DNA from 3 places in the Streptomyces sp. NPDC048254 genome. Region 1 is predicted to be linked to each of the others. Evidence: riboswitches for the same ligand, from Rfam matches in the RefSeq annotation. Region 1 holds a riboswitch; each other region holds the start of a gene.
The links. A riboswitch is a leader RNA that binds a small molecule or an ion and turns the genes downstream of it on or off. The one in region 1 is predicted to bind cobalamin.
Positions count from the first base shown of each region.

Region 2: another riboswitch for cobalamin. It lies ahead of ACGFZQ_RS46100 (cobalamin biosynthesis protein); the one in region 1 lies ahead of ACGFZQ_RS09210 (ribonucleoside-diphosphate reductase subunit alpha).
Region 3: another riboswitch for cobalamin. It lies ahead of ACGFZQ_RS35395 (CbtB-domain containing protein); the one in region 1 lies ahead of ACGFZQ_RS09210 (ribonucleoside-diphosphate reductase subunit alpha).

Region 1 is NZ_JBICZJ010000002.1:852,578-862,816, reverse strand. Features, by position in the region: gene mctP (monocarboxylate uptake permease MctP) at 1-832, shown strand, start outside; gene ACGFZQ_RS09220 (ATP-binding protein) at 864-4,487, opposite strand; gene ACGFZQ_RS09215 (GNAT family N-acetyltransferase) at 4,670-5,200, shown strand; cobalamin riboswitch at 5,198-5,330, shown strand; gene ACGFZQ_RS09210 (ribonucleoside-diphosphate reductase subunit alpha) at 5,455-7,821, shown strand; gene ACGFZQ_RS09205 (ribonucleotide-diphosphate reductase subunit beta) at 7,821-8,834, shown strand; gene ACGFZQ_RS09200 (hypothetical protein) at 8,747-8,989, opposite strand; gene ACGFZQ_RS09195 (helix-turn-helix domain-containing protein) at 9,083-10,048, shown strand; gene ACGFZQ_RS09190 (cytochrome P450) at 10,088-10,239, opposite strand, start outside.
Region 2 is NZ_JBICZJ010000026.1:68,966-79,204, reverse strand. Features, by position in the region: gene cobO (cob(I)yrinic acid a,c-diamide adenosyltransferase) at 1-492, opposite strand, end outside; gene ACGFZQ_RS46115 (putative cobaltochelatase) at 492-2,498, opposite strand; gene cobN (cobaltochelatase subunit CobN) at 2,495-6,154, opposite strand; gene ACGFZQ_RS46105 (cobyric acid synthase) at 6,151-7,686, opposite strand; gene ACGFZQ_RS46100 (cobalamin biosynthesis protein) at 7,683-8,654, opposite strand; cobalamin riboswitch at 8,754-8,896, opposite strand; gene ACGFZQ_RS46095 (hypothetical protein) at 9,037-9,264, opposite strand; gene ACGFZQ_RS46090 (inorganic phosphate transporter) at 9,284-10,239, opposite strand, start outside.
Region 3 is NZ_JBICZJ010000015.1:186,280-196,518, forward strand. Features, by position in the region: gene ACGFZQ_RS35385 (hypothetical protein) at 1-194, opposite strand, end outside; gene ACGFZQ_RS35390 (CbtA family protein) at 449-1,201, opposite strand; gene ACGFZQ_RS35395 (CbtB-domain containing protein) at 1,223-1,444, opposite strand; cobalamin riboswitch at 1,481-1,621, opposite strand; partial or broken gene ACGFZQ_RS35400 (NAD(P)-binding domain-containing protein) at 1,836-2,120, opposite strand; gene ACGFZQ_RS35405 (enoyl-CoA hydratase/isomerase family protein) at 2,117-3,181, opposite strand; partial or broken gene ACGFZQ_RS35410 (acyl-CoA dehydrogenase family protein) at 3,178-3,348, opposite strand; gene ACGFZQ_RS35415 (MarR family winged helix-turn-helix transcriptional regulator) at 3,670-4,035, shown strand; gene ACGFZQ_RS35420 (carboxymuconolactone decarboxylase family protein) at 4,046-4,606, shown strand; gene sigJ (RNA polymerase sigma factor SigJ) at 4,603-5,469, shown strand; gene ACGFZQ_RS35430 (hypothetical protein) at 5,677-6,123, opposite strand; gene ACGFZQ_RS35435 (MerR family transcriptional regulator) at 6,222-6,587, shown strand; partial or broken gene ACGFZQ_RS35440 (amidohydrolase family protein) at 6,889-7,937, shown strand; gene ACGFZQ_RS35445 (EfeM/EfeO family lipoprotein) at 8,067-9,263, shown strand; gene efeB (iron uptake transporter deferrochelatase/peroxidase subunit) at 9,260-10,239, shown strand, end outside.

The sequences.
Region 1 (10,239 bases):
GCTCGCGCTGTTCATGTACCCGCACTCGATCACCGCGACGCTCTCCTCCCGCAGCCGTGACGTGATCCGCCGCAACACCACGATCCTGCCGCTGTACTCCCTGATGCTGGGCCTGCTCGCGCTGCTCGGCTTCATGGCCATCGCGGCCGGCGTCAAGGTCACCAACGGCCAGCTGGCGATCCCCCAGCTGTTCGAGAACATGTTCCCGGACTGGTTCGCGGGCGTGGCCTTCGCCGCGATCGGCATCGGCGCCCTGGTTCCGGCGGCCATCATGTCCATCGCGGCCGCGAACCTCTTCACCCGCAACATCTACCGGGACTTCATCAAGCCGGACGCCACGCCGAAGCAGGAGGCCCAGGTCTCCAAGCTGGTGTCGCTGCTGGTGAAGGTCGGCGCGCTGGTCTTCGTCCTCACCATGGACAAGACGGTCGCCATCAACTTCCAGCTCCTGGGCGGCATCTGGATCCTCCAGACCTTCCCGGCCCTGGTCGGCGGCCTGTTCACCCGCTGGTTCCACCGCTGGGCCCTGCTGGCGGGCTGGGCGGTCGGCATGGTCTACGGCACGGCCGCGGCGTACGGCGTGGCCTCCCCCACCCAGAAGCACTTCGGCGGCTCGGCCAAGGAGATCCCGGGCATCGGCGAGATCGGCTACATCGGCCTGACGGCGTTCGTGATGAACGTGGTGGTGACCGTGGTCCTGACGTTCGCGCTGAAGGCCCTGAAGGCCCCCGAGGGCGTCGACGAGACGACCCCACAGGACTACACGGCGGACGCGGGCGACGCGGGCGTCGAGGTCGAACTCCCGCCGGCCGTCGCGGGATCCGCGCACTGACGAGGCCCGGCCCCGGCACACGCGTGGCTCTCTAGTCGCGCGTGCGCCGGGCCATCGCGTCCCAGAAACGGTCCAGTTCACGGACGCGCATGCTGACCCAGGCCGGTGTCTTGCGGTGCACCAGCCTGGGGAAGCACCGCCTTACGGACCCTGGCAGCAGCACCTGCTGCTGACGGCAGAAGGGCTCACGGACCTCGCCCCGGGGCACCGTGCCCCGGGGCGGGTACGGACACAGCTGGAACTTGCAGTCGGGCAGACAGGTGGTGCCCGGTGCGGGCGGTGCGGAGTTGCCGGACCGCAGACCGGGCCGGAGCGGCTCGCGGCTCGTGCGGATGCACGGAGGGAGCGGCATCCCCGAGCGCTCGGCGCGGGCCATGCGCTCCTCGACCTCGTCCGGGTACCCGTCCCGCTCGACCAGGTTCACCATGAGCAGCACGTCGGCGACGAGGCGCTGGGCGCGTCCGTCGAGGGTGCTCCACCCGGCCGAGGGCGGTATCCACAGGTTGTGCTTGCGGTAGCCCCCGTTCTGTTCGGTGCGCGAGCCCACGTTGTCGGTGACGGTCTTCTCGTCGATCCACAGGAAACGCTCGGGCTGCCCGGTCTCCAGTGCCATGGCCACCAGATCGCCGGCCTCGGCGACGAACGGATGCAGCGTCCGCCGGGGCGCGTCACCGTTCGTGCCGGGTGGGCCCGGCGGGCCGTTCACCGTGCCCGCCATGGACAGCCAGCGCTGCACCGTCTGCACCGCGCTGGACCCGCCGATCGCCCGGGGCGGCCCGGGCCGCCCGTCGGAGTCGTTCCCCTGCCACACCGCGTCGTCCGCCTCCCGTTCGCGGTGGCCGGCGCTGTCCGGGAGCTCCCACAGGCACAGCGCCTGAAGCAGCAACAGCTGCGTGTGCCAGCATCGGGACCGCTGCAGCACCGTCTCCGCCTGCCGGACCAGCTCGGCTCGGCTGCCCGGATACGAATAAGGGTGGCGCTTGCGCCGGTTGGCCGCGAACTTGAACCCCTGAGCCAGCGCGGCCTCCAGGGCGAGCGGCAGGTCGGGCGCGCCGCGGGTGTACTCCGGATCGAGGTGGCGCATCCACTTGTTGAGACGTTCACGGGCCTCGTCACGGTGGGCGTCGTCGACGGAGCCCAGCAGCATGGGAATCGTCCAGGCCCGCATCACGAACTCCCTGGACAGCTCGATGCAGTCCTTCCGGTACCGCTGCTTGCTGTCCTTCCGGCGCTGCTGCAGCCTGTCGACCTCCGCGGCCGACCTGTCCCACGAGGACGTGCGGGCCCTCATCGCGTCCCGCATCCGCGCGGTCCAGTCGTGGTCCTGCTTCCTCCTGCGAGCCCTCAGATCGCTGACCGTCTCGTGGTATTCCCTGATGGGGTCGGTGCTCAGACTGTACTTCTCCCGGATGATCGCGAACGCCGGGTTTCCGCCACTGCCGAACTCCTGGACGACGGCCAGGCGCACGGCGTACGAGGACTCCGCCTTGCCGATCTGGAAGAAGTGGTAGTAGAGGAGCATGGTGTCGGTCTTCTCGGAGGCCGCACGCAGGGCCATGCCGAGCTGCTTGGCCAGCCTGCACTTGGCGTCCTCGACGGTGCGCCGGTCACCCTTGATGTCGGGCCAGCGGTCGCGCACCTTCTTGACGATGTCGCTCAGCAGGCGCGGCCTGGCCTCGGCACTGTCGACCTCCAGGGCCGCCGCGTACAGGTCGAGGGCCTTGGGATCGTCCGTGCGGCGGTTCGCGGCCGTGAAGAGCCGGTCGGCCATGGGCCGCCCGTACAGGGGAGTCTGCCGCCGCAGCTCGTCCTGGTACTTCCTCAGCTCGGCTCCGACACTGCCTCCCTTGGCCGACAGCTCCGCCGCCCGGCGACGGGAGAGCAGCACCAGCGCGATGAGCAGCTCGCGGCTGGGGCCCGGCGGCCGCAGCGCCAGCTCGATCAACTCGCCGGCGTCGTGCTCGCCGAGGTGACTCAGCATGCGGAAGCCGAAGTAGGCCTGGAAGGTGCTGTGCGGGAAGCGGACCCTCTTCTCGAAGCCCTCCACCAGCCGCAGCTTGCTCGCGTTGGCCGCGAAACGGGCGAGCGCGATCTGGCACTGGCCCATGTTGCCCTCGCGCAGACGCTTGCTCTCCCTGGGGCTCAGACGGTCGCAGAGCGTGTTCCAGATCTGTTCCCGGTGCCACTCGGAGAAGGTGTTCCCGCGCTTGCCGTACCGGTCGAAACGGCGTGCCATGGCCCACAGATGGTCCGCGCGGGCCGATGTCCGCCGCGCCGGACCGGGGTGGACGTCTTCGCCCAGCAGTTCGGTGAAGCCGACCTCCAGCCTGTCCTGGAGCAGTCCGATACATGCGAGCGCGGACACCACCTCGACGGTGTCGTCGCGTTCCTGGGGGCTCAGCTCGACGTCTTCGCGCAGCCGGCCCTCGCGCACGGAACGGTCCCACGTCTCCAGCAGCCACAGCCGCAGTGTGCTGCGGTCCCAGCTCCGGGTGTCCAGCCGATGGGCACGGTTGTGCACACGGTCGCGTTCCAGGCCGCCGTGGTGGTGCAGTTCACGGGCGATCTGGAGGTAGATGGGCGATTCGGTGACCTCCGCGGTCTCCACGATCCAGTCGACGCGGCGCTCGTCGGTCTCCGGGACCCGGGCCTCGACGAAGCGCAACGCCTCCTCCTCGCTCAGCGGTTCGAGCTCCACTATCGCGGCGGGTGTGCTCTCCAGCGGGCTGTGCGGGCGGGACGCGATGACGAGCGGCAGCTTCTCCTCGTGGGCACACTCGATGGCCTTGCGGATGATGTTGTCCCGGTCCTCCTGGAATCTCTCGTCGAGCACCGCCTCTTCGAGGCCGTCGGCGATGACCACCACCTTGTCGTCGGCGAGCAGTTGGTGCCAGACCCGGTCGTTCTTGCCGCGCGCCAGAATGCCCCGGGGCGCCTCCTCGGCGAACCGCTCCCTGGCCATGCGCTCGAAGTTCAGGTCTCCGCCGGTGGCGTCCCGCAACCGGATCGGCACGGGAACGGCATGCTGCTCGGCCAGCAGTTCGGTGAGCCGCACCAGAACGGCGGTCTTCCCAGTGCCGATACCGCCGACGAGCAGATACGGCCTGCGGGTCTCGCGCTGCCGCAGCCGCTGGGCGATGACCCGGGCCAGCTCCTCGCGGCCCACGACCTCGGAGATGTCCGGCCCCGCGGTGCGCACCAGTCTGCGCGGCTCGTTGCGCGCCTTGGCGAGATACCGCCCCTTGGTCCAGTGGTACCAGAAGAACAGGAACACCGCCGCGGCGACCGAGGCGGCAAGGAGCGGACCGACGAATCGCACGACGGCGTCGAACCCGTCCTCGGACCTGTGCCGCCACTGCTCGAAGGCGGTCGTACGGTGGGTGAACAGGATCCAGAACCCCTCACCGACCCAGGCGAGGAGCAGAACCAGGAAGGTCAGCCAGACAACCCGGTTCAGATTGGTGTACGACCACCACCGACGCCAGTTCTTGGAGCGGGTGGTGTTACGGCGGGCCTCCAGCCAGATGGTCAGACGGTGCCAGTGCCCCAGAAAGAACCGCCGGAGCCGACGCCACGCCCGCCTCGCGTCCAGCGTCGCCATCGGCGCACTGCGTGGCCGGACCTTGCCCGGCGGGTGACGGACGATTCTCGACATGGCGCCTCTCCTTCCGAGCCTTCCGAGACCAGCTCTCGGCACGGAGGACCCGCGGGCACCTAACTCCATGGAAGCACTACCGTCGCACCACGCAACTCGGCTGCCCCACCGCCGGACAGGGCCGGAACACCCCCTGGAAAACCGGGAGCACGTGGTCGGAGCCCTCCGGCAGACTCGGCACCATGGACATCACGATCCGGCCCGCGGACCCGGCCGAATACGGACCCCTCGGTGAGATCACCGCCCAGGCCTACCTCCAGGACGGCCTCCTCGACTACGGCGAGGGCGACGAGTACCTGCCCGTGCTGAAGGACGTGGCACACCGGGCGGCCGCCGCCGAGGTGCTCGTGGCCGTGGACGGCGAGCGACTCCTCGGCGGAGTCACCTTCGTCGCCGGTCCCGGCCCGATCGCCGACATCGCGCGCCCCGGCGAGGCCGAGATCAGGGCGCTCGCGGTCGCGCACGAGGCCCTCGTCCGCGCCTGCGTCGACCGCGCGCGGGCCACGGAGGGCTGCACGGCCGTCGTCCTGTCGAGCCAGCGGAGCATGCACACCGCCCACCGGATCTACGAACGCCTCGGCTTCGTCCGCACACCCGAGCGGGACTGGAATCCCGTGCCGCACCTGGACGACATCACTCTCCTCACCTACGAGCTGACACTCCGACACCACCGCGACACAACATGTGGGGGTGACACCGCGACCCGGCACTAGATGTATGCTCATGCTCGCTGTCGCAGCAGGGGAATCCGGTGCGAATCCGGAACTGTCCCGCAACGGTGTACTTGCGCATATCTGTGCACAAGTGTCAGTCCGAGGACCTGCCGACAGCACACCCGGCCGTCCGGCCCGGGTGTTCTGACGTCCGGGCCTCGTGGAGTGGGCCGGGGACGCGACACGCGTGCGTGCGCCCGTGTGCTGCCTCCTGCCCTCCGCCAGGCCCCGTGCCGAGCGAGGGAGAGCCCCACGTGACCATCGCGCCAGCCGAACCGGCTTCAGCGACCATCTCTGTGGACGAGGACGGCCCCGGCACCGCGTTGCTGCGGACCCTGACCGAGCTGACCGCCGACCTCCCCGACGCCGACCCCGGCCGGGTCGCCGCCGCCGCGCTGCGCGGCCGGTCCGCGCGGGCCGACGAGTCGGAGTTGCGCGAGCTGGCCACCGAGGCGGCCGCCGGCCTCATCTCCGAGGACCCCGCCTACTCCCGGCTCGCCGCCCGGCTGCTGACGGTCTCGATCCGCGCCGAGGCCGCCTCGCAGGGCGTGACGTCCTTCACGGAGTCCGTCGCCGTCGGCCACCGCGAGGGCCTCATCGCCGACCGCACCGCCGAGTTCGTGCGCCTGCACGCGGCCCGCCTGGACGCCCTGGTCGACCCGGACGCCGACGACCGCTTCGGCTACTTCGGCCTGCGCACCCTGCACAGCCGTTACCTGCTCCGGCACCCGATCACCCGCAAGGTCATCGAGACCCCCCAGCACTTCATGCTCCGCGTCGCCGCCGGCCTGGCAGAGGACGACACCTCCCGCGCCCTGGCCGAAGTCGCCGCGCTCTACCGGCTCATGAGCCGGCTCGACTACCTCCCCTCCTCCCCCACCCTCTTCAACTCCGGTACCCGGCACCCCCAGATGTCGTCCTGCTACCTCCTCGACTCCCCGAAGGACGAGCTGGACTCCATCTACGACCGCTACCACCAGGTGGCCCGGCTCTCGAAGCACGCCGGCGGCATCGGTCTCTCGTACAGCCGGATCCGCTCCCGCGGTTCGCTGATCCGCGGCACCAACGGGCACTCCAACGGCATCGTGCCGTTCCTGAAGACCCTGGACGCCTCGGTGGCCGCGGTGAACCAGGGCGGCCGGCGCAAGGGCGCCGCCGCGGTCTACCTGGAGACCTGGCACTCCGACATCGAGGAGTTCCTGGAGCTGCGCGACAACACCGGTGAGGACGCCCGGCGTACGCACAACCTGAACCTCGCGCACTGGGTCCCGGACGAGTTCATGCGCCGGGTGAACGCCGACGGGCAGTGGTCCCTGTTCTCCCCGGCCGACGTGCCGGAGCTGGTGGACCTGTGGGGCGACGAGTTCGACGCGGTCTACCGCAAGGCCGAGGCCGAGGGGCTCGCGCGCAAGACCATCCCGGCCCGTGACCTGTACGGCCGGATGATGCGCACCCTCGCGCAGACCGGCAACGGCTGGATGACCTTCAAGGACGCGGCGAACCGGACCGCGAACCAGACGGCCACCCCCGGCCATGTCGTCCACTCCTCCAACCTCTGCACGGAGATCCTGGAGGTCACGGACGACGGCGAGACGGCGGTCTGCAACCTGGGGTCCGTGAACCTCGGCGCGTTCGTCGACACCGCGGCCGGTGACATCGTCTGGGAGCGGCTGGACGAGACCGTCCGCACCGCGGTCACCTTCCTGGACCGGGTCGTCGACATCAACTTCTACCCGACCGAGCAGGCGGGCCGCTCCAACGCCAAGTGGCGTCCCGTCGGCCTCGGTGCCATGGGTCTGCAGGACGTCTTCTTCAAGCTGCGGCTGCCCTTCGACTCCGCCGAGGCCAAGGCGCTCTCCACCCGGATCGCCGAACGGATCATGCTCGCCGCCTACGAGGCCTCCGCCGACCTCGCCGAGCGGAACGGACCGCTGCCGGCCTGGGAGAAGACCCGCACCGCGCGGGGTGTGCTGCACCCCGACCACTACGGCGTCGAGTTCACCTGGCCGGAGCGCTGGGCGGCGCTGCGCGCGCGGATCGCGACGACCGGCCTGCGCAACAGCCTGCTGCTGGCCATCGCGCCCACCGCCACCATCGCCTCGATCGCCGGTGTCTACGAGTGCATCGAGCCGCAGGTCTCGAATCTCTTCAAGCGCGAGACACTGTCCGGTGAGTTCCTCCAGGTCAACTCCTACCTGGTGCAGGAGCTGAAGGACCTGGGCGTCTGGGACGCCCGCACCCGGGAGGCGCTGCGCGAGGCCAACGGCTCGGTGCAGGACTTCGCGTGGATCCCGGCGGACGTACGGGCGCTGTACCGCACGGCGTGGGAGATCCCGCAGCGCGGTCTGATCGACATGGCCGCGGCCCGGACCCCGTACCTGGACCAGGCCCAGTCCCTGAACCTGTTCCTGGAGACGCCGACCATCGGCAAGCTCTCCTCGATGTACGCGTACGCCTGGAAGTCGGGCCTGAAGACGACGTACTACCTGCGCTCGCGCCCGGCGACCCGGATCGCCCGCGCCGCGCAGGCCCAAGCCACCGTTCCCGCCCAGCAGACGGCTCCCGAAGACGCGGTCGCCTGCTCCCTGGAAAACCCCGAGTCCTGCGAGGCCTGCCAGTAATGACCACCCAGCACAAGAACCTGCTCGACCCGGGCTTCGAGCTGACTCTCCGCCCGATGCGCTACCCGGACTTCTACGAGCGCTACCGGGACGCCATCAAGAACACCTGGACCGTCGAGGAGGTGGACCTCCACTCGGACGTCGCCGACCTCGCCAAGCTCAGCCCCTCCGAGCAGCACCTGATCGGCCGGCTCGTCGCCTTCTTCGCGACCGGTGACTCGATCGTGGCGAACAACCTGGTGCTGACGCTGTACAAGCACATCAACTCCCCCGAGGCGCGGCTGTACCTGAGCCGCCAGCTGTTCGAGGAGGCCGTGCACGTCCAGTTCTACCTGACCCTCCTGGACACCTACCTCCCCGATCCGGAGGACCGCACGGCCGCGTTCGCCGCGGTGGAGAACATCGCCTCCATCCGGGAGAAGGCCGAGTTCTGCTTCAAGTGGATGGACTCGGTGGAGAACCTGGACCGCCTGGAGTCCAAGGCCGACCGCCGCCGCTTCCTGCTCAACCTGATCTGCTTCGCCGCGTGCATCGAGGGCCTGTTCTTCTACGGCGCCTTCGCGTACGTCTACTGGTTCCGCAGCCGGGGTCTGCTGCACGGCCTCGCCACGGGCACCAACTGGGTGTTCCGTGACGAGACGATGCACATGAGCTTCGCGTTCGAGGTGGTCGACACGGTCCGCAAGGAGGAGCCGGAGCTCTTCGACGACGAGCTTCGGCAGCAGGTCACCGACATGCTGCGGGAGGCCGTCGAGGCGGAGCTGCAGTTCGCCCGTGACCTGTGCGGTGACGGCCTGCCCGGCATGAACACCGACTCGATGCGCCAGTACCTGGAGTGCGTCGCCGACCAGCGGCTCGGCCGCCTCGGCTTCGCTCCGGTGTACGGCTCGGAGAACCCGTTCTCCTTCATGGAGCTGCAGGGCGTTCAGGAGCTGACGAACTTCTTCGAGCGGCGTCCGTCCGCGTACCAGGTCGCGGTGGAGGGCACCGTGGACCTGGACGAAGACTTCTGAGTCTCCCGCTCCCCGCGGTCCTCATGGGCCTCCCTGATCTGCCGGTCGATGCGCCTGTCGCGCAGGACGCCGAGCACGGACGGGAGGGTCATGAGGACCAGGATGCCGAGGACCAGGACCATTCCGACGAGACCTTCGATCTGGTTTCCGTTCATGGACACCACTCTCGCGCCGAATGCTCCTTACCGTGAGTGGCAGCACTGCCACACACCCTCGAATTACTGCCAGCGGCGAGGCACACTGGCAGCATGCTGAAGAACGTGGCGGCAGTGCTGCTGGACGGTGTACACCCCTTCGAGCTGGGGGTGGTCTGCGAGGTCTTCGGCCTCGACCGCTCCGACGAGGGGCTGCCGGTGTACGACTTCGCGGTGGTCTCGGCGGAGGGGCCGTCGCTCGGTACCCATGTGCCGGGCCTGACGGTCTCCACGCCGTACGGCCTGGACCGGCTGGAGGAGGCCGATCTGATCGCGGTGCCGGCCTCGGACTCCAATGTCGAGCGGGGCTACCCGCCCGAGCTGCTCGACGCGCTGCGCCGGGCGGTGGACCGAGGCGCCCGGGTGCTCAGCGTCTGCTCCGGCGTCTTCGTCCTCGGCGCGGCCGGGCTGCTGGACGGGCGGCGGTGCGCCGTGCACTGGCGGCACGCGCAGCTGCTGGCCCGCCGTTTCCCGCGCACCCGGGTCGAGCCGGACGTGCTGTACGTCGACGAGGACCCGGTGATCACCTCGGCGGGCACCGCGGCCGGTATCGACGCCTGTCTGCACATCGTCCGCAAGGAGCAGGGCCCCGAGGTCGCCAAGAAGATCGCCCGGCGGATGGTGGTGCCCCCGCACCGGGACGGCGGCCAGGCCCAGTACATCGAACGCCCGCTGCCGGAGGGCCCCTGCGACACGGTCGGCGAGGTGCTGGCCTGGATGGCGGAGCATCTCGACGAGGAGGTCACCGTCGAGCAGCTGGCCGCCCGCGCCCTGATGGCCCCGCGCACCTTCGCCCGCCGCTTCCAGCAGGAGACCGGCACCACGCCGTACCGCTGGATCCTGCGGCAACGGGTGCTGCTGGCACAGGAGTTGCTGGAGGGGACCGACGAGACGATGGACGCCGTCGCGGGCCGCGCCGGCTTCGGTACGGCGGCCGCGCTGCGGTACCAGTTCGTGAAGGAGCTGGGCACCACGCCGAACGCCTACCGGCGCGCGTTCCGGGGCCCGGAGGCCGCCTGAGCGCGCGCCGGTATCAGGAGTCACCCGCCGATCGGCCGGTCACCAGGGCACGGGCGTGAGCAGCAGCCGGTGCGGCCGCAGCGTGATGCCCACCCGGGTGGCGTCGTTGGACCCGGGGACCTGTTCGAAGCGGTACCTGGCGCACAACGCCGCCGTGATCAGGCTGAGTTGGGTCATGGAGAAGTGGTCGC
Region 2 (10,239 bases), on a different contig from region 1:
GATCACGACATGCTGGTTCCCGGGCCGGCTGCGCAGCACCTCGACGACCTCGTCGGTGTCCACCCACCCCCAGTGCATGGGGTACGCGAACTCGTCGAGCACGTACAGCTGGTACGTCTCGGCCGCCAGGTCCCGCTTGACCTGCTCCCAGCCCTCCCGGGCCTTCTCCTCGTTGCTGAAGTTGTCACCCTGGATGTCGCGCTGTACCCAGGACCACCCCTCGCCCATCTTGTGCCAGGCGACGGTCCCGCCCTCCCCGGAGTCGCCGAGCACCCGCAGCGCCCGCTCCTCGCCGACCTTCCACTTCGCCGACTTGACGAACTGGAACACCCCGATCGGCCACCCCTGGTTCCAGGCGCGCAGCGCGAGCCCGAACGCGGCGGTGGACTTGCCCTTGCCGACGCCCGTGTGCACGACGACAAGAGGCCGGTTACGACGCTGACGAGTCGTCAGCCCGTCGTCCGGCACCACACTCGGCTGTCCCTGCGGCACTACGCGGCCCTCCTTGAACGACTCTGCGCGTCCTTGACCAGCCCGGCGATCGAGTCCGCCCGCAACTCGTCGAGCGTCACCGCCGTACCACCCAGCTCACCGGCCAGCTGCCCGGCGAGCCCGAGCCGTACCGGCCCCGACTCGCAGTCCACGACCACCGAGGCGACCCCGTCGGCCGCGAACAGCCGCGCCGCCCGCCCGGCGAGCGCGACCGGCTCGGGCCCACCGGTGGCCCGTCCGTCGGTCACCACGACGACGAGGGCCCGCCGCGCGGGGTCCCGCAACCGCTCCACCCGCAGCACGTCGTGCGCCTTGAGCAGCCCGGCAGCGAGCGGGGTGCGCCCGCCGGTCGGCAGCGCCTCCAGCCGGGCCGCCGCCGCGTCCACGGACGAGGTCGGCGGCAGCGCGACATCGGCCGCCGCACCCCGGAAGGTCACCAGCCCCACCTTGTCCCGCCGCTGATAGGCGTCGAGCAGCAGCGACAGCACGGCCCCCTTCACGGCGCTCATCCGCTGCCGGGCCGCCATCGACCCGGACGCGTCCACCAGGAACAGCACGAGGTTCCCCTCACGCCCCTCCCGGGTCGCCTGCCGCAGGTCGTCCCGCCGGACCACCAGGCCAGGACCGGACCGCCCGCGCGCCCGCTGATACGGGGCGGCGGCCTGCACGGTCGCCGCCAGGTGCAGCTTGGTCAGGGCACCCCGGGGCCGCCGCGCACCCGTCGTACGCCCGTGCTCGGTGCGCGCCCGGGACCGCCGGCCGGCGGCGCCGGTACCGATCCCCGGCACGGTCAGCATCTTGGTGCGGAAGGGCTCGGCGGCCCGCGTCGGCGCCTGCTCGCCCGAGCCGCCGGACGCCTGCGGCTCGCCGTCCTCCCCGGCCTCGGGCCGCGCACCCGTGTCGCCGCCCTGCGGGTCACCGTCGTCGGGCGCCGGCCGGCCGCCGCCCCCGCCGGGACCGTCGGGATCCGGATCGTCGTCGCGTTCGTCCTCGCCGGAGAACTCCTCCAGCGTCTGGTCCAGCTTGTCCTCGTCCAGGCCCGGCGCGTCAAAGGGGTTACGGCGCCTGCGGTGCGGCAGCGCGAGCAGCGCGGCCTGCCGGACGTCCTCCGCCAGCACCTCGGTCCGCCCGGCCCACGCGGCCAGCGCGGTCGCCGTCCGCGCCATCACGATGTCGGCGCGCATACCGTCGACCTCGAAGGCCGCACAGGTCGCCGCTATCTGCCGCAGCGCCCCGTCGCCCAGCCGCACCGACGGCAGCAACGCCCGCGCCGCCACGATCCGTTGCCGTACGGCGGCCTCCTCACCGGCCCAGCGCGTCGCGAAACCGGCCGGATCGTCGTCGTACGCGAGCCGTCGCCGTACCACCTCGACCCGCTGGTCAGGCTCGCGCGAGGCGGCCACCTCCACGGTCAGGCCGAACCGGTCCAGCAACTGCGGCCGCAGCTCGCCCTCTTCGGGGTTCATGGTGCCGACGAGCAGGAACTTCGCCGCGTGCCGTACCGAGACGCCCTCGCGCTCCACGTACGAGGCGCCCATCGCGGCCGCGTCCAGCAGCAGGTCGACCAGATGGTCGTGGAGGAGGTTGACCTCGTCGACGTAGAGGATGCCCCGGTGGGCGTCGGCCAACAGGCCCGGCTCGAAGGCCTTCACGCCCTCCGCCAGGGCCCGTTCGATGTCGAGGGCGCCGACCAGCCGGTCCTCGGAGGCGCCGACCGGCAGTTCGACCATGCGCGCCGGGCGGGACTCGAAGGCACCGGGCGGATTGTGCGGCCCGTCCGGGCAGGCCGGGTCCGGGGCGGCCGGGTCGCAGGAGAAGCGGCAGCCGGCGACGACGTCCACGGCCGGCAGCAGCACCGAAAGGGCGCGTACCGCCGTGGACTTGGCGGTGCCCTTCTCGCCGCGCACCAGCACTCCGCCGACCGCCGGTGACACGGCGTTCAGCAGCAGCGCCAGCCGCAGGTCGTCCTGACCGACGACGGCCGTAAAGGGGAAGGGGGTGGTCACTGGTCGCCCTCCAAGTCGCCTTCGAGCTCCAGGTAGGTGGCGCGCAGCCGTTCCAGGGTGTCCGCGTCCGGCTCGGCCCACAGGCCCCGGTCGGCGGCCTCCAGGAGCCGTTCGGTGATGCCGCGCAGCGCCCACGGGTTGGACTTCTTCATGAAGTCCCGGTTCTCCGCGTCGAAGACGTACTCCGCGCTGAGTTTCTCGTACATCCAGTCGTCCACGACGCCGGCCGTGGCGTCGTAGCCGAAGAGGTAGTCGACGGTCGCCGCCATCTCGAAGGCGCCCTTGTAGCCGTGCCGGCGCATGGCCGCCATCCAGCGCGGGTTGACCACCCGGGCCCGGAAGACACGGTGGGTCTCCTCGCCGAGGGTGCGGGTCCGCACCTGGTCGGGGGTGGCCGAATCACCCACGTACGCCTCGGGGTTGGTGCCGGTCAGGTGGCGCACCATGGCGACCATGCCGCCGTGGTACTGGAAGTAGTCGTCCGCATCCGCGATGTCATGCTCTCTCGTGTCGACATTCTTCGCTGCCACCGCGATCCGCCTGAACGCGGTCTCCATGTCCCCGCGCGCCGCCCGCCCGTCGAGCCCGCGCCCGTAGGCGTAACCGCCCCAGACGGCGTACACCTCGGCGAGGTCCGCGTCGGAGCGCCAGTTGCGGGCGTCGATCAGCGGCAGCAGGCCCGCGCCGTACGCGCCCGGCTTGGAGCCGAAGATACGGGCGGTGGCGCGCCGCCGGTCACCGTGCTCGGCGGTGTCCTCGTCGGCGTGGGCGCGCACGTAGTTCCGGTCGGCCGGTTCGTCCAGCTCGGCGACCTTGCGTACGGCGTCGTCGATCAGTGCGACCACGTGCGGGAACGCGTCCCGGAAGAAGCCGGAGATCCGGACCGTGACGTCGATGCGCGGCCGGCCCAGTTCGTCCAGCCGGACCACCTCGAAGCCGGTCACGCGCCGCGATGCCTCGTCCCAGACCGGACGGCAGCCCAGCAGCGCCAGGATCTCGGCGATGTCGTCACCCTGGGTGCGCATCGCGGAGGTGCCCCACACCGTCAGCCCGACGGACTTCGGGTACTCGCCGGTGTCCTGGAGGTACCGCCGCACCAGCGAGTCGGCGAGGGACTGGCCGACCTCCCAACTCAGCCGGGAGGGAATGGCCTTGGGGTCGACCGAGTAGAAGTTCCGGCCGGTCGGCAGGACGTTGACCAGCCCGCGGGTGGGGGAGCCGGACGGTCCCGCCGGGACGTAACCGCCGTCGAGCGCCTTGAGGATGTGGTCGATCTCGTCCGTGGTGCGGGCCAGCCGGGGCACGACCTCGGCGCAGGCGAACTCCAGCACCGCGACGGCCTCCGGGAGTTCGGTGCCGAGGACGGCACGGATGAGGGAACGGCTGTCCGTGACCGCCCAGCCGCGCTCCTCCATCCCTTCCGCGATCCGCCGGCAGAGCTGCTCCAGCAGGTCGATGGCGTCGGCGGCCGTGCGGGACGGACCCTCGACGAGGTCCGACAGCTCGGCCGGCACCTTCACCGGCGCACCGGGCTCGGCGAGCAACTCCTTCTCGACCAGGCCGAAGTGAGCGGCCAGCGCGGCCCTGAGCCCCGGCAGCGCGTTGGCCTGCCCGCCCCACACCTGCGAGGCCCGCAGCACGGCCAGCACCAGGTTCACGCGCGCCTCGCCGACCGGGCCGCCGCCGAGGATGTGCAGGCCGTCGCGGATCTGCACGTCCTTGATCTCGCACAGATAGCCGTCGATGTGCATGACGAACTCGTCGAAGTCGGCGTCGTCCGGCTGGTCGTCCACATGCAGGTCGTGGTGGAGTTCGGCCGCCTTGACCAGCGTCCAGATCTGCGCCCGCACGGCCGGTGCCTTCGTCGGGTCCAGGTCGGAGACCAGCGCGTACTCGTCGAGCAGCTGCTCCAGCTTGGCCAGGTCGCCGTAGGTGTCGGCACGGGCCATCGGCGGGACCAGATGGTCGACCACGGTGGCGTGCCCGCGCCGCTTGGCCTGGGTGCCCTCGCCGGGGTCGTTGACGATGAACGGGTAGATCAGGGGCAGCTCGCCGAGGACCGCGTCCGGCGCACAGCCGGCGCTCAGCCCGAGTCCCTTGCCGGGCAGCCACTCCATCGTGCCGTGCTTGCCCATGTGCACGACCGCGTCCGCGCCGAAAGAGTTTTCGAGCCACCTGTAGGCCGCCATGTAGTGGTGCGACGGCGGCATGTCCGGGTCGTGGTAGATCGCGATCGGGTTCTCGCCGAAGCCGCGCGGCGGCTGGATCATGACGACGACGTTCCCGAACTGCAGGGAGGCGAGGACGATGTCGTCGCCGTCCACGTACAGGCTGCCCGGCGGCTCGCCCCACGTCTCCAGCATGCCTGCCCTGAGGTCCGGGTCCAGCTTGTCGAACCACGCCCGGTAGTCGGCGAGCGGCACCCGCGCGGGCGCGGCGGCCAGCTGCTCCTCGGTGAGCCATTCGACGTCGTGGCCACCGGCGTTGATGAGCCGGTGGATCAGCTCGTCCCCGTTGTCGGGGTGTCCCTCGACCCCGTACCCGGCATCCCGCAGCGCGTCCAGCACGCGTACCGCCGAGGCAGGGGTGTCGAGCCCGACCGCGTTGCCGACGCGCGAGTGCTTGGTCGGATAGGCGGTGAAGACCAGCGCGAGCTTCTTGTCGGCGTTCGGCATGTGCTTCAACCGCGCATGCCGTACGGCGATCCCGGCCACCCGTCCGGCCCGCTCGGGGTCGGCGACGTACACCGGGACGTCGGCTCCGTCGTCGCCCTGCTCCTTGAAGGAGAACGGCACGGTGATCAGACGGCCGTCGAACTCCGGGATGGCGACCTGCATCGCCGCGTCCATGGGGGAGAGGGCGGCGTCGGACTCGTCCCAGGCCTGCCGGGAGGAGGTCAGGCAGAGGCCCTGCAGCACCGGGACGTTGAGATCGGCGAGCGCCCCGATGTCCCAGGCCTCCTCGTCACCGCCGGCCGAGGCCTGCGAGGCGTGGGTGCCGCCGGCCGCCAGCACGGTGGCGACCAGCGCGTCGGCCCCGGCGAGGATCTCGTACAGCCCGGCGTCCGCACCGCGCAGCGAACCGCAGTACACCGGAAGGGCGTTGGCGCCCCGCGCCTCGATCGCGTCGCACAGGGTGTCCACGAAGGCGGTGTTGCCGCTCAGTTCGTGGGCCCGGTAGAAGAGCACCCCGACCGTGGGGCGGCCGGCCCGGATCCCGTACGAGCCGTGCACCCCGAACTCGGGCATCTTCTGCGGCTCGGCGAACCCCTCGCCGGTCAGCAGCACGGTGTCGGACAGGAACCGGGACAGTTCAAGGAGGTTCGCGGGCCCGCCCTCGACGAGGTAGCGCAGCGCCTCCGCGACCACACCGGCCGGCACCGACGACTCGGCCATCAACTCGGCGTCCGGCACGGTCTCGCCGCCAAGGAGCACGGTCGGGATCCCGGCGGCCCTGAGCGCAGCGAGCCCGTCCTCCCAGGCCCGCTTGCCGCCGAGCAGCCGTACGACGGCGATGTCCGCGCCCTCGATCAGCGCGGGCAGCTCCTCCGTGACATCGACGCGCGTCGGATTGCCGATCCGGTAGTCGGCACCGGAGGCGGCCCGGGCCGCCAGCAGATCGGTGTCGGCGGTCGACAACAACAACACAGTGCTCATGCGGGCGCTCCCGGTGGAATGAAGGGCAGTCCTTGCGGCGCGCCCGACTCGATGAGCCGCCAGAGCGCGTCGGTGTCCGCGTGCTGTTCGATCAGGTCGCCGAGCCGGTCGAGCTGCTCCTCGCGCAGCGCGGCGAACGAGGTATCGGGGGCCGGCACGAACCGGCGGCCCGCGGCGGCCGCCACCTCGCGCAGAAAGGCCCGCCGGAAACCGTCCGACTCCAGGGAGCCGTGCCAGTGGGTACCCCAGGTCTGCCCGACCCGGCAGCCGTCCAGGCTGTGCCCTCTGTCATCGGAGATGAACGCCTCCCCGCCGGTCACTTCACCGACCCCGTGATGGATCTCGTACCCCTCGACCCGCTCGCCGAGGGCCTCGCCGACGGGCCGGGTGAGGGTCTTCTCCCGGGCGAACCGCACCCGTAGGGGCAGGACCCCGAGACCGGCCACCTGCCCGCGCCGGCTCTCGACCTCGTCCTCGATGTGCTCGCCGAGGACCTGGAAGCCACCGCAGATGCCGAGCACCGGCCGCCCCTCGGCGGCCCTGCGCCGCAGCGCCTCCGCGAGCCCCCGCTCCCGCAGCCAGTCCAGGGCCCGGACCGTCCCCCGGGTCCCCGGGAGCACGACGAGATCGGCGTCGGCGAGTTCCTCGGGCCGGTCCACGAACCGCACCACGACACCGGGTTCGGCGGCCAGCGCGTCCACGTCCGTGAAGTTGGACATCAGGGGGACGGCGCAGACGGCGACCCGCAGCACGTCCGCGCCGACGGGCGGGGCCGTGTTCGACTCCCGGACGGTCCCGCGCAGCGAGACCCTCAGCCCGTCCTCCTCGTCGATCCCGAGCCCGTGTTGGAAGGGGAGGACACCGTACGTATGCCGCCCGGTGAGGCCGTGCAGCATGTCGAGGCCCGGCTCCAGCAGGGAGACGTCGCCGCGGAACTTGTTGACGAGGAACCCGGCGACCAGGGCCTGGTCCTCCGGCGAGAGCAGGGCGACGGTGCCGAAGAACGAGGCGAACACGCCCCCGCGGTCGATGTCGCCGACGACGAGCACCGGAATCCGCGCGTTGCGCGCGATCCCCATGTTCACGATGTCGGTCCGGCGCAGGTTGATCTCCGCCGGACTGCCCGCCCCCTCACAGATCACCGCGTCATACGTGCCCCGCAACTCGGCGAGACAGTCGAGCACGGTCCCGAGCAGCTTCTGCTGCCGCCCGCCGTGGTAGCCGCGCGCACTCAGCTCGCCGACCGGTTTCCCGAGCAGCACGACCTGACTGCTCTGCTCGCCGCCCGGCTTGAGCAGCACGGGGTTCATCAGCGCGGTCGGCTCGATGCGGCAGGCCTGCGCCTGCATGGCCTGCGCCCGCCCGATCTCGGCGCCCTCGCGCGTGACGAAGGAGTTGAGGGACATGTTCTGGGCCTTGAACGGCGCGACCTTCACGCCCTGCCGCACCAGCCACCGGCAGATACCGGCGGTGACCACGCTCTTGCCGGCGTCGGAGGTGGTACCGGCGACGAGGAGACCTCCGTTGTTCATGAGGAACTCCCCGGGAGCCGCACGGCCGACCGCGACCGCTGCCCTCGCAGCAGGGCCCCGGCCGCACTCACCCCCCACGCCAGCCACCCCACCCGCCGTGACAACCGCACCGCCCGCTCGATGTCCGCGACTTCCACCGCACGCCCCTCCCCGTTCAGCACCGGCCGGTGCTCGACCCGCCCGCCGTATGACAAGGTCCCGCCGAGCCGTACCCCCAACGCCCCCGCGAACGACGCCTCCACCGGCCCGGCGTTGGGACTCGGGTGCTTCGCCGCGTCGGACCGCCAGGCCCGCACGGCCCCCTTGGTGTCATCTCCGGCGACGGCGGCCAGTACGGCGGTGAGCCGCGCCCCGGGCCACCCCGCCATGTCGTCCAGCCGCGCCGAGGCCCACCCGTACCGCCGGTACCGGGCCGACTTGTGGCCCACCATGGCGTCCAGGGTGTTGACGGCCCGGAACCCGAGCAGCCCCGGCACCCCGCCCACGGCCCCCCACACCAGCGCACCCACGACCGCGTCACTCGTGTTCTCGGCGACGGACTCCACGACCGCCCGGGCGATCCCGTCGGCGTCCAGGGCCTGCGGATCCCTTCCGCACAGATGCGGCAGCCGGGCCCGTGCGGCCTCGACGTCCCCCGCCTCCAGGGCGCGCCCGATGGCACCGGCCTCCCGGGCGAGTGAAGTGCCCCCGACGACGGCCCAGGTGGCGGTCGCGGTGAGCGCGACGGCCGCGGCGGTGGACGGTCGTACGAGCCGCTGGGCCAGGGCACCCAGAGTCACGGCGCCGCCGGCGCACACCGCGGTGTGCAGTGCGCCCCACCCGCGGTGGTCCCGCCACAGCACTTGTTCGACGGACCCGGCCGCCCGGCCGAACGCGGCGACCGGATGCCCCCGGCGCGGATCGCCGAGCAGCAGATCGCCGAGAAGGCCGGCGGCGGCGCCGTACGCGAAGACGCGACCGGCACCCATCGGCTCAGCCCGCCGCGGGGGCGGGAAGGAGCCGGGTACTCAACCTCGAACGGCAGCCGCACATGGCGATATGTCCTCACTCAGGGTGTCCACGCCCTGGTTCGACGAGACCGGCGGTGAGAGTTCCTGGCTCCCGGGGATTGCTACCCCGGTGACAGTGGCGGGACCGCGCCGGATTCGCACCGGCTTCCTCTCTTGCCGCCGTACTTGGCTCCGGAAGTCCACCACGCCCCCGGAAGAGCCGTCAACTTGCCGTTGACCTGCGAGGGGAGTGTGTGGGAAGGCCCACACCGGTGGGCCGGCGGGGCCTGTGGGGCATGCCGAAGGCTCCTCCCGAGCGGGTCGGGGAGGAGCCTTCGCCGGTCGCGAGCGGCCGGCCCGGTCAGGCCTTGGCCACGATCAGGTGGATGCCGTAGGCCACGGCGGCCGCGCAGGCCGCGAAACACAGGTAGGCGGCGGTCACGGCCAGGGCCGCCGAGTTGCCCTGGGCCGTGGCGCGTTCACGGGCGGAGAGGCCCTTGATGCCGAGGGTGAAGAGGGCCACCATGCCCACGGTGACCACGAGGCTGACGCCGAAGACGGAGCCGATGGCTGCCCAGTCGATGTTCATGTCGGTTCTTCCTCGGGGGTCAGACGGTCGCGGCCGGGTCGGTGGCGGTGACCGGCGCGGGTGACGGGGCGGGGGACAGGATCGTGGCGGTGAGGTCGTCGGTCACCGGGCCCGCGGGCGGCGGGGTCACGGCGGCCATCGCCGCGGTCACCACGCCGGCCGGCTCGGTGCCGTCGGTGTCGTTGACGTTGGCGCTGTCCACGACCTCGCGGCGGGAGAGCTTCCAGATCGCGGCGCTGGAGGCGACGAGGAAGACGGCGACGGCCGCTGTGCCCCAGTCGCCGAGGTCGGTCACGGACTCGGCGAGCGCGCCGACCAGCGCGGCCGCGGGGAGGGTGAGCACCCAGGCGATCATCATGCGGGTCGCGGTGGACCAGCGGACGGTGCCGCCCTTGCGGCCCAGGCCCGCGCCCATCACGGAACCGGAGACGACGTGCGTGGTGGAGAGGGAGAAGCCGAGGTGGGAGGAGGCCAGGATGGCGGTGGCCGCGCTGGTCTGGGCGGCGAAGCCCTGCTGCGGCCGGAGGTCGGTCAGGCCCTTGCCCATGGTGCGGATGATCCGCCAGCCGCCGATGTAGGTGCCGAGCGCGATGGCGAGGCCGGCGGAGAGGATGACCCAGGTGGGAGGGTTCGAGCCGGGGGCGATGGAGCCGCCCGCGATCAGCGCGAGGGTGATGATGCCCATCGTCTTCTGCGCGTCGTTGGTGCCGTGCGCGAGGGAGACCAGGCCGGCGGAGGCGATCTGGCCGGCGCGGAAGCCCTTGCGGGTGGCTGCGTCCTCTGCGTTCTCGGCGTTCTTGCCGATCGCGTACGACAGGCGGGTGGAGAGCATCGCCGCGAGGCCCGCGACGACGGGGGCGGCGACCGCGGGGAGCAGGACCTTGGTGACCAGTACGTCGCCGTGGACCGCGCCGAAGCCGGCGGAGGCGACGGTGGCGCCGATCAGACCGCCCATCAGGGCGTGCGAGGAGCTGG
Region 3 (10,239 bases), on a different contig from region 1:
GGGCGGTGGCGGCGGAGCAGGTCCGCTATCGCGCAGCGCAGGCACTCGGCGTCCGCCGCGTCGCCCGCGGCCGACGCGGCGTGGCACTCCGACGCCGGCGGGCCATCCGGCTCACGGCAGTCCGGCTCGTGGCAGTCCGCGTGGTCGCTGACCAGGCTCTCCAACTCGTTCAGAAGCCGTTCGGTCCGCTTCACCTGCTGGGCGAGCACCCGTACCCGGGCGCTCTGACCGCCGATCTGCCAGCGGCTGGCGATCAGTTACTCGTACTCGCGGACGGTGAGGGCGACGGCCTCGTGACCGCCGAGGGTGATGCGGCGTGGCTGAGGGTGTCTGGCCACTCGGGTCCTCCGCTCCTCGCCTTGCTCGTCCTCGCCTGCTGGGTCGGTTCCCGGAGAACGCGAGAGGGCCCCCGGATGGTTCCGAAGGGCCCTCGCGTGACGTGAATCGTTCAGTGGGCGGCGGGAACCGTCCGCCCGGCCGGGGCCTTCGCCGGCCTGGGGTTGAGCTGCCGTTCGGCCAACTCGCCGAAGAGCAGGCCGAATCCGCCCCACAGCACCAGCTGGATGGCCAGCGCGGAGAGCCGGAACCGCCACAGCAGGGTGGCCGGGAAGTCCGTCGGTACCTCGTTGATGGTCGGCAGGAACTGGTACGCCAGCCCGATGACGACCGCGAACGCGGCCACCGCGACCACGGTCGCCCACCAGGTGCCGAGGCTCGGCCGGAGCCGCTTGCCCAGGATGGTCGCGGCGACCGCCAGGAGCACGCTGAGCACCATCATCAGGAAGTACAGCGTGGTCCGCTTGCCGATGGTGTCCGGGTCGCCCACCGACGGCGGGTTGGCCGGGTACTTCAGGAACGGCACCACGTACACGGCGAACAGCGCGCACCCGGACAGCAGCAGCGCCGTCGCCCGTGGCGAGAAGCGGCCGACGCGGCCGAGGGCGAAGCAGTAGGCGAGGGCGGCGATGCCGCCGAAAGCGACCCCGTAGAGCAGCACACCGGTGGCCAGGCCGGCGGTGGACTGGAGGGAGCGGGAGACGACCTCCATCTCGTGCTCGTGCGAGTGGGCGTCCTCGAAGCTGATCGCTTTGTCGACGTTCGGCTCACCGAGGAGATAGGCGACGACCAGGGCGAGCACGCCGGCGGCGAGGCCGGCGAGCATGCCCCGCACCAGGAGGTTTCTTACCGTTGCGGAGTTCATGGGCGTGCGGCGTCCCTTACGTCAGTGGCAGGGGAAGCCGAGGAGGTGGCGGGCGTCGTGCACCCACTCGTGGACGTCCGTGCCGTTGAACACGGAGGTGGCGCCCTGCTCGGCGCCGACGAAGTAGAGCAGGATGAGCATGAGGATGCCGAAGAAGACCGCCCAGGGAGCTATCGCACTCAGCGGCAGCTTGGCGGGAATGACGGGGGTGGTGGCTGTCGGCTGCGCGACGGTCTGCGCCATGGCAGAACCTCCTCTGGGAGTTCGCGTCCCATCTCGGTGGTGCACTGGACGACGGCTACGGGTCTGACTCACGAGCACCCGGGGGCTCTCGCATACAGTGGCGCGACCGTGCCGGACTCCCACCGGCTTCCGTTCTGGCGTCGTCGATATCGGACAGACCGTACCGCGTGTCAGGAGCACGGCCAAGACCGCGCCACCAGGCGTGATCTTCATCTCGCGCCTGGTGGCCGGTTCTGGGCGTGCTGGGTCAGCGGTGACGAAACTCGACGGGACGTCTGCCGACGAGGGCGCTCATGCCGTCCTTCTGGCCGGCGGTTGCGCGCGTGAGGGCCTGCGGCCGGTTGAGTGTGAGCAGGGCGGTACGGCCCTTGCGTTCGGCACAGGAGGCGTACAACTCGGCGGCGTGCAGTCCGAGTTCGGCGTGCAATCCGCCTGAGCGAACGGCGTCGGCGGCCGGTCCCAGGGCCTTGGCCGTCAGGGAGGTGCGGGCGTCGGCGACGTCGATGGTGGAGCAGTCGACGAAGAGGGTGCCGGGGCGGGCGGCGGGCTCAAGACCGGGGCCGGTAAGTGACCACGAGGTCGTATCCGCGCACCCGATGGCGCGCCTTGACGAGGTTGGCGGCCATGGGGGGGCGCCCATGTGTCCGAGTCCGATGAACGCGACGGTACGGCTCACCAGGCCGCCTCCGGGGTGGTGCCGGGTCCGGCGAGACCCAGTTCGCGCTCGCCGAGCGGAGCGAAGAAGCGTTCGACGTCGGCGTCGGTGACCTCGGCGAGGGTGGCCGGGGACCAGCGCGGGTTGCGGTCCTTGTCGATGATCTGGGCGCGGATGCCCTCCGCCAGGTCGGGGGCGGACAGGGCGGCGCAGGAGACGCGGTACTCCTGGTCGAGGACCCGCTCCAGCGGGCCGAGCCGCCGCGCCCGGCGCATCGCCGCCAGGGTGACCTTCAGGGCGGTCGGCGACCTGGACAGCAGGGTCTCCGCCGCCTCCTTCGCCGCCGGGTCGCCGTGGGCGAGCAGCCGCCGGACGATCTCCTCGACCGTGCCGGCGGCGTAGCAGGCGTCGATCCACTCCCGGTGGCGGACCAGTTCGCCCTCCGGCGCCGGTCGCACCTGCCGGGTGAGCGCCTCGTGCACCGGCCGGTCGGCGAGGTCGGCGATCAGCCGCTCGATCCTGTCCGACGGGACCCAGTGATCGGCGAGTCCGCACAACAGGGCGTCCGCGGCACCGATCTGAGTCCCTGTCAGGGCGAGATGGGTGCCCAGTTCGCCCGGGGCGAGGGCGAGCAGATAGGTCCCGCCGACGTCGGGGACGAAGCCGATCCCGGTCTCCGGCATGGCGACCCGGGAGCGCTCGGTGACGATCCGGACGCTGCCGTGCGCGGAGACGCCGACACCGCCGCCCATGACGATGCCGTCCATGATCGCGACATAGGGCTTGGGGTAGCGGGCGATCCGGGCGTTGAGGTGGTACTCGTCGCGCCAGAACTCCGCCGACGCACTGCCGTCCCCGGCGCGGGCGTCCTCGTAGATGCTCCGGATGTCACCGCCCGCGCACAGGCCGCGCTCCCCCGCGCCGGTGATGACGACGGTCTCGACGGCCGGGTCGTGCTCCCACTGGGTGAGTGCCTCGGCGATGTCGAGCACCATGGCGTGGGACAGGGCGTTGAGTGCCTTGGGCCGGTTGAGGGTGAGGTGGGCCGCCCGGCCGGCGGTGTGGAGCAGGACGTCGCTCATCCGAACGCCTCCAAGAGGCCGCGGGTCACGATGACGCGCATGATCTCGTTGGTTCCTTCCAGGATCTGGTGGACCCGCAGGTCACGGACGATCTTCTCGATACCGTACGCGCTGAGGTAGCCGTAGCCGCCGTGCAGCCGGAGCGCGCGGTCGGCGACCGCGTACCCCCGGGGCCGTCCTTGTCGACGACCTTCGTCTGAGCAACGCCCGGGTCCTGCTCCGTCCAGGGTGTCGCGGGTCGCCCAGGCGGGGCCGCGGTGGGCGGTTCGTCGGGCGTGCCGTCCGCGGACCGCGCGGTGCGGGTACCGGTCGAAGCCGGATCCTTTCGGGTTGAAAGCGTCAACCGACCCGTCGGTAGGGTCACTTGAGGCGTAAAGCTAGGATTTCCCCATGGTCGCTCCCGAGCCGCGCCGGCTGACCGACGACGAGACACCGTCCTGGCTCGCCCTTGCCGGTGTGCTGGTCAGGCGCCCGGCCGTGCCCTGCGGATGAGCGAACTGGCGCTGTTCGCCAACGGGTCGCTGTCCCGGCTCTCCCATGTCGCCAAGCGCCTGGAGCACCGGGGCTGGCTGCGCCGGGAGCCGGACCCGGACAACGGCCGCTTCACCGTGGCAACGCTGACGGAGGCGGGCTGGGCCAAGGTCGCGGACTCGGCACCGGCGCACGTCGCGACCGTACGCCGACTGGTCTTCGACCCGCTGACCCGGGCGCAGGTGCGCCAGCTGCACGAGATCGGCCGCAGGATCCTGGCGGCGACCGACGACGCCGGCGGGCCCCCGGGCCGGCCCCTGTCACATCCGCGCTCCGGGCGGTGTCTTCATGCCGAACAGGCAACGCATACCGGCAACGCATGAGGAGAACACCGTGACGCTGCGCATCCCGAAGGCCGAGCTCCCGGCCGGGCTCAAGGAGAACATGGTCGAACAGCTCGGTGCCGTGCCCGAGAACGTCGAGGTGCTGTGGCACAGCCCCCAGGTCGCGCAGGACAACCTGGAGTTCGGCGGCAAGGTCGGCGCCTGGGACCGGGCCGACGCGAGCCTCAAGTCGTTCGCGCACATGGCGGTGGCCGCGCAGGTCGGCTGCAGCTGGTGCCTGGACGTCGGCTACTTCCAGGCCCAGAACGGGAACCTGGACCTGGTCAAGGCCAGCCAGGTACCGCGCTGGCGGGAGGCGGACGTCTTCACGGAACCGGAGCGGGACGTGATGGAGTACGCCGAGGCCATGACGAACACCCCGCCGACCGTGACCGACGAGATGTACGCCGGCCTGCTGGACCGGCTCGGCGCGCCGGCGATGGTCGAGCTCACCGCGTTCATCGCCTATGTCAACCTGGCGACCAGGGCGAACGTGGCGAACGGGGTCGGCTCGCAGGGCTTCTCCGACGCCTGCGCGATCCCGCTGGCCCAGCCCGCCGCGACGGCATGACGGCCGGCTCGGCCCCCGAGGACCTGTTCGTCGCCCATCGCCGTCTGCTGTTCACGGTCGCCTACGAGATGCTCGGGTCGGCGGCCGACGCGGAGGACGTGCTCCAGGAGTCCTGGCTGCGATGGGCCGACGTCGACGGGTCCCGGGTGCGGGACCCGCGGGCGTATCTCGTCCGCATCGTCACCCGCCAGGCGCTCAACCGGCTGCGGACGCTGTCCCGCAGCCGTGAGGAGTACGTCGGCGAATGGCTGCCGGAGCCGCTGCTGACCGGTCCCGATGTCGCCGAGGACGTCGAACTCGCGGACAGCGTCTCGATCGCGATGCTCACCGTGCTGGAGACGCTGGCACCGACCGAGCGGGCGGTGTTCGTGCTCCGCGAGGTCTTCGACGTGCCGTACGGGGAGATCGCCGAGGCGGTGGGCAAGTCGGCCGCCGCGGTACGGCAGATCGCCCGGCGGTCCCGCGAGCATGTGGCGGCCCGGCGGCCCCGGGTCCGGGTGAGCCGGTCGGAACAGCGTGCCGTGGTGGAGCGGTTCCTGGCCGCGCTGCGCACCGGGCGGGTGCAGGAGCTGATGGAGGTCATGGCACCCGACGTGGTCCTGATCGCCGACGGCGGTGGACAGGCCGGTGCCGCGACCGCCCCGGTGCACGGCGCCGAGCTCGTGGCCGCGCTGCTCGCCCGGCCGGACCGGACGGTGTCCCCGGTCTGGCTCAACGGCGCGCCCGCCGGCCGGATCGAGGTCGGCGGCCGACTGGCTGCGGTGAGCGTCGAGGTGGCGGACGGCCGCGTCGTCCGCATCCACGCGGTGGCCAACCCGAGCAAGCTGACGCGACTCGACGAGCCGGCCGAACTCACCCGCTAGGCCGGTGTGTTCCCGGCGGACGGCACCGCCCGCCGGGAACACCGGGAACACCGGCCCATGGACCCATGGAGACTACGCACGCAGATGGTGGCGCACGTCCCCCACCAGGTGGATCGTCAGGGGTCCCGTCCTCGTAGAGGATCACGGTGTCCCGGAGCATCCGTTCGACGCCCTCGCGTCCCACGGCCGTCGTATCCGCGATGGCGTTCATGGCAGCCGAGGGCAGGAGACGAGGCCGGTCCGCCGGGTCCACCGCCATGGCCACAGCTGGGCGACACCGAACGCCACCTCCACCACGAGGAAGAGCCACAGCAGGCGCGTGGCTCCGTGGCCCAGCGCGTACGCCTGCCACAGGGCGAACTGGACGCGCGCCACGCCGTCGAACAGGCCGTGCGCGGGAAGCGGCTCGATGATCCGCAGGAGCGCCCACACCACCACGACCGAGCCCATCAGGTTCGCGTACAGGATTTGCATCGGGTCGAGGGCGGGCAGCACGCCCAGCCCGAGGGTGTCCCCCAGCGACGACAGTCCGTCGTGCACGAGCGCATAGGTCCAGGGGGTCGCGAACCCCACGGTGACGACGAGGTCGTACCAGGCGCTCGCACGGACGACCCGCGGATAGGCGGGGTGGGTGGGGGCGGCGAGACGGATCATGAGGGGGCTCCTGCTCGATTCGTGGCAGCGACGCCTCACGCTAAACAGTGGAGTACTGTCCAACGTCAAGTCCCAGCGCGGCAGTCCGGCGGAGGGTCATGCGTATCGGAGAGCTGGCCGCGCAGGCCGGCCTGAGCAAGGACACCATTCGCTTCTACGAGAAGATCGGCCTCGTCACGGGCCGGCGCCTGGCCAACGGCTACCGCGACTTCCCGCCGGAGACGGTGCCTTGGCTGCACTACGTCCGTACCGCGCAGACCCTCGGCTTCTCACTGGCCGAGATCGGCCGGCACTTCGAGGAGCTGAGCGACGCGCCGGACTCGGCCGAGGCGCTGTCCGCACTGTTCGAGGAGAAGATCCGGGTCGTCGACGCGCGCATGGCCGAACTCGCGGCCCTGCGGACCGAACTCGAGGCGCGCGTCGGCACCGGATGCCCCCTGCGGGCGGCGGAGCGGGCGGGCTGAGAGGCCGCTCCCCTCAGCCCGCCGAGACCGACGGCGACCGGGGTTCCCTGAGGCGTCGACGGGCCCGGGACAGGCACTCGCAGGTTCGCCGCGGTCACCCCGGTGGGCCTGTACCCGATCACCGCCACGTCGTACGGGCTGTCCATGGCTCTGCTCACGGCCCCGGTCCCACTCACCTGGGCACCTCGTGTCGCTCTTGCCTCGGCTCGCTGATGTAGCGTCTGCTCCAATTGGAACATCCGCTACGGCAGGGAGGCCGTCAGGGACGTTCCAGTGCCGTGACGACGGGAAGGGCAGCCCCCTGACCAGCACCCCGCGCCGGATCGACGTCCACCAGCACCTGATCCCGCCCGGCTACCGGAAGGCCCTGACCGGGCAGGGGATCACCGAGGCGGGCGGGCGCGCCCTGCCCGACTGGAGCCCGGAGGCGGCCCTGGAGGCGATGGATCTGCTCGGCACCGAGACGGCGATCCTGTCGGCCTCCACCCCGGGCACCGGTTTCCTCACCGACCCGGGGCGGCGGCAGGCCTGGCCCGGCAGCTCAACGACTTCTCCGCCGCGCTCACCGCCGAGCACCCCGGCCGCTTCGGCTGGTTCGCCACCCTGCCCCTGCCGGACACGCCGGCCTCGGCACAGGAGGCCGAACGGGCGCTCGCCGGACTCGGCGCCGACGGCGTCACCCTGCTCGCCAACACCGACGGCGACTACCTCGGCGCCGCCGGCCAGGACGCCCTCTGGCGGGTGCTGGACGAGCACGGTGCCGTCGCCTTCGTCCACCCGGCCGAACTGCCCGGGCCGGCCGTCGACGGCATCCCGCCGTTCGCCGCGGACTTCCTCCTCGACACCACCCGGGCCGCCTATCTCCTGGTGCGCAACGGTGTGGTGCGCCGGTACCCGCGGATCCGGTTCGTCCTCAGCCACGCGGGCGGCTTCGTGCCGTACGCCTCGCACCGGATGGCCGTCGCCCTCGCCGCCGACACCGGGCGCAGCCCCCTGGACATCCTGGGGGACTTCCGCGGCTTCTACTGCGACACCGCGCTCTCGTCCAGCCCCGCCGCCCTGCCCACCCTGCTCGCCTTCGCCCGCCCCGGGCACGTGCTGTTCGGCAGCGACTGGCCGTTCGCGCCCGCCGCGGCCGGCCAGTACTTCGCCAACGGCCTCGACACCGGTGTCGGCCCCGGCATCCTCGCCGCCGTCAACCGCACCAACGCCGAGGCCCTCTTCCCCCGCCTGGCCGGCGTCCCCGCCCTCGCGCCCGTCTCCCGTCCGCTCCCGGCGCGGCTGCGGCGGTCGGTGCAGCGCGCCGGTGCCCGCGCCTTCTTCAGGATGGTCCAGCCCGGCACCGACTGAGGGGCTCCTCGGGAGGTCCGGTGAACCGGCAGGGAACTCTTGGTCATGGGTTTGCCTGGACGGCCGTTCGAGTGCGAAGTGCTGCCTAGCATGAGGCGATCACGAACGGTACGAACCCGGGAGCTCGGGATGGTGTTGTCCGGCCTCGGCTGGAGGTCGTTGCGTCCCTGGGCGGTCGTCGCGGTCGCCGTCGTATGCCTGGTGGCGGGAGCCCTGGCGCTCACACACGACTCGCGCCCCGCACACGCCGCCCCTGCCGCCCTGCCGCACACCGCGGTGGAGGTGTCCGCCAGCCGCTGCGGCCGGGGCTGGCGCACACCCACCCCTGGTGTCCAGGTCTTCGACCTGCGCAACCCGACCGACGGCCCCGCCGAGGTCCTCCTGGAGGACCCGAAGAGCCAGGCCGTCTACGGCGAGGTGGAGGACATCGGCCCCGGCACCACCCGGGAACTCACCGTCCGTCTCGGCAAGGGCACCTACGCGTTCAAGTGCGTCCCCGACGACGCCGACGCCGTCACCGGACCCACGGTCCGCATCACCACGGGGCGCAGCGGACCGGCCGCGGCCCCGGTCACCGAGCACGACCTGATCCCGCCGGCGCTCGCCTACCAGAAGTGGATCGGCAGCGGCCTGTCCGACGTCGTCCGGCTGACGACGACCCTGCGGGACGCGATCGACGGCGGGGACCTCGCCGCCGCCCGCGCCGACTGGCTGCCGGCGCACCTGGAGTACGAGCGGCTGGGCGCTGCGTACGACGCCTTCGGCGACGCGGACGGCGCCATCAACGGCACGGACGCGGGCCTGCCCGGCGGGGTGCACGACAAGGACTTCACGGGCTTCCACCGCGTCGAGTACGGCCTGTGGCACGGCGAGTCCGCGAACGGCCTGCGCGGCCCGGCGGCCGACCTGGTGAAGGCGGTGACCGCGCTCCGCGACGACTGGGCGGGAACCCGGATGGACCCCGCCCAGCTGGGGCTGCGGGCGCACGAGATCCTGGAGAACACGGTGCAGTTCGAGCTGACCGGCCGCACCGACTACGGCAGCGGCAGCAACCTCGCCACCGCCCGCGCCAACCTCGACGGCACGGTGCAGGTCATGTCCCGGCTGCACCCGCTGCTGGCCACGCGGTACGCCGGTCTGCCGGCTCTGGAGAGCGAACTGGACCGGGTCGGGAAGACGCTCGACGGTTTCGAGCACGACGGCACCTGGACACCCCTGGGGCGGCTGAGCCACCGGCAGCGCGAGAACGTCGACGCGGCGCTCGGGGACCTGGTGGAACGGCTGGCGTCGGTGGCGACCCTGTGCGATCCACGGAGGACGGTGTGAGCACCGACGAGACGACGGGCAAGGGCGGGGTCGGCCGCCGTGGCTTCCTGCGGGGCGCGGCGCTCGCGGGCGCGGGACTGGCCGCCGGCGGCGCGGCCGCCCCGATCACCGACGCCACCACGGCAACGCCGGCCATCGCACCCTTCCACGGCGCCCGTCAGCGGTCCGCGATCGCGGCGCCGCGCCGGACGACCGTCTTCACCTCGCTCGACGTGACCGCCGGGAACCGCGCCGAGCTGACCGACCTGCTGCGCACGCTCACCGACCGCGCCCGCTTCCTCACCTCCGGCGGCACCCCCGACCCGGTGGGCGTCACCGCGCCGCCCGCCGACTCCGGTGTCCTCGGCGAGGAACTGCCGTCGGGTGCGCTGGCGGTGACCGTCGGCGTCGGCGCCTCGCTCTTCGACGACCGGTACGGGCTCGGGAGACTGAGGCCCCGTCGGCTGACCACGATGCCGGCCTTCCCGGACGACGACCTCCGGCCCGAGTGGTGCCACGGCGACCTCAGTTTGCAGTTGCACGCGGACGACACCGACACCGTGCTGCACGCACTGCGCGACATCGCCCGGCACACCCGGGGCGGCATGCAGGTCCGCTGGCGGCTGGACGGCTTCACCAGCCCGCCCCGCCCGTCCGGCACCCCGCGCAACCTGCTCGGCTTCAAGGACGGCACCGCCAACCCGGAGACCGGCAGCGCCCGGGAGATGGACCGGCTGGTGTGGGTCGGCGCGGACTCCGGCGAGCCGGAGTGGGCGGTCGGCGGCAGCTACCAGGTGGTGCGGCTGATCCGCATGCTGGTGGAGTTCTGGGACCGGGTCTCGCTCAGCGAGCAGGAGCGGATGTTCGGCCGGTCCCGCGAGTCCGGGGCGCCCCTGGACGGCGACGCCGAGCACGACACGCCTGATTACGCCGACGACCCCAAGGGTGACGTCATCCCGCTGGACGCGCACATCCGGCTGGCCAACCCGCGCACCAC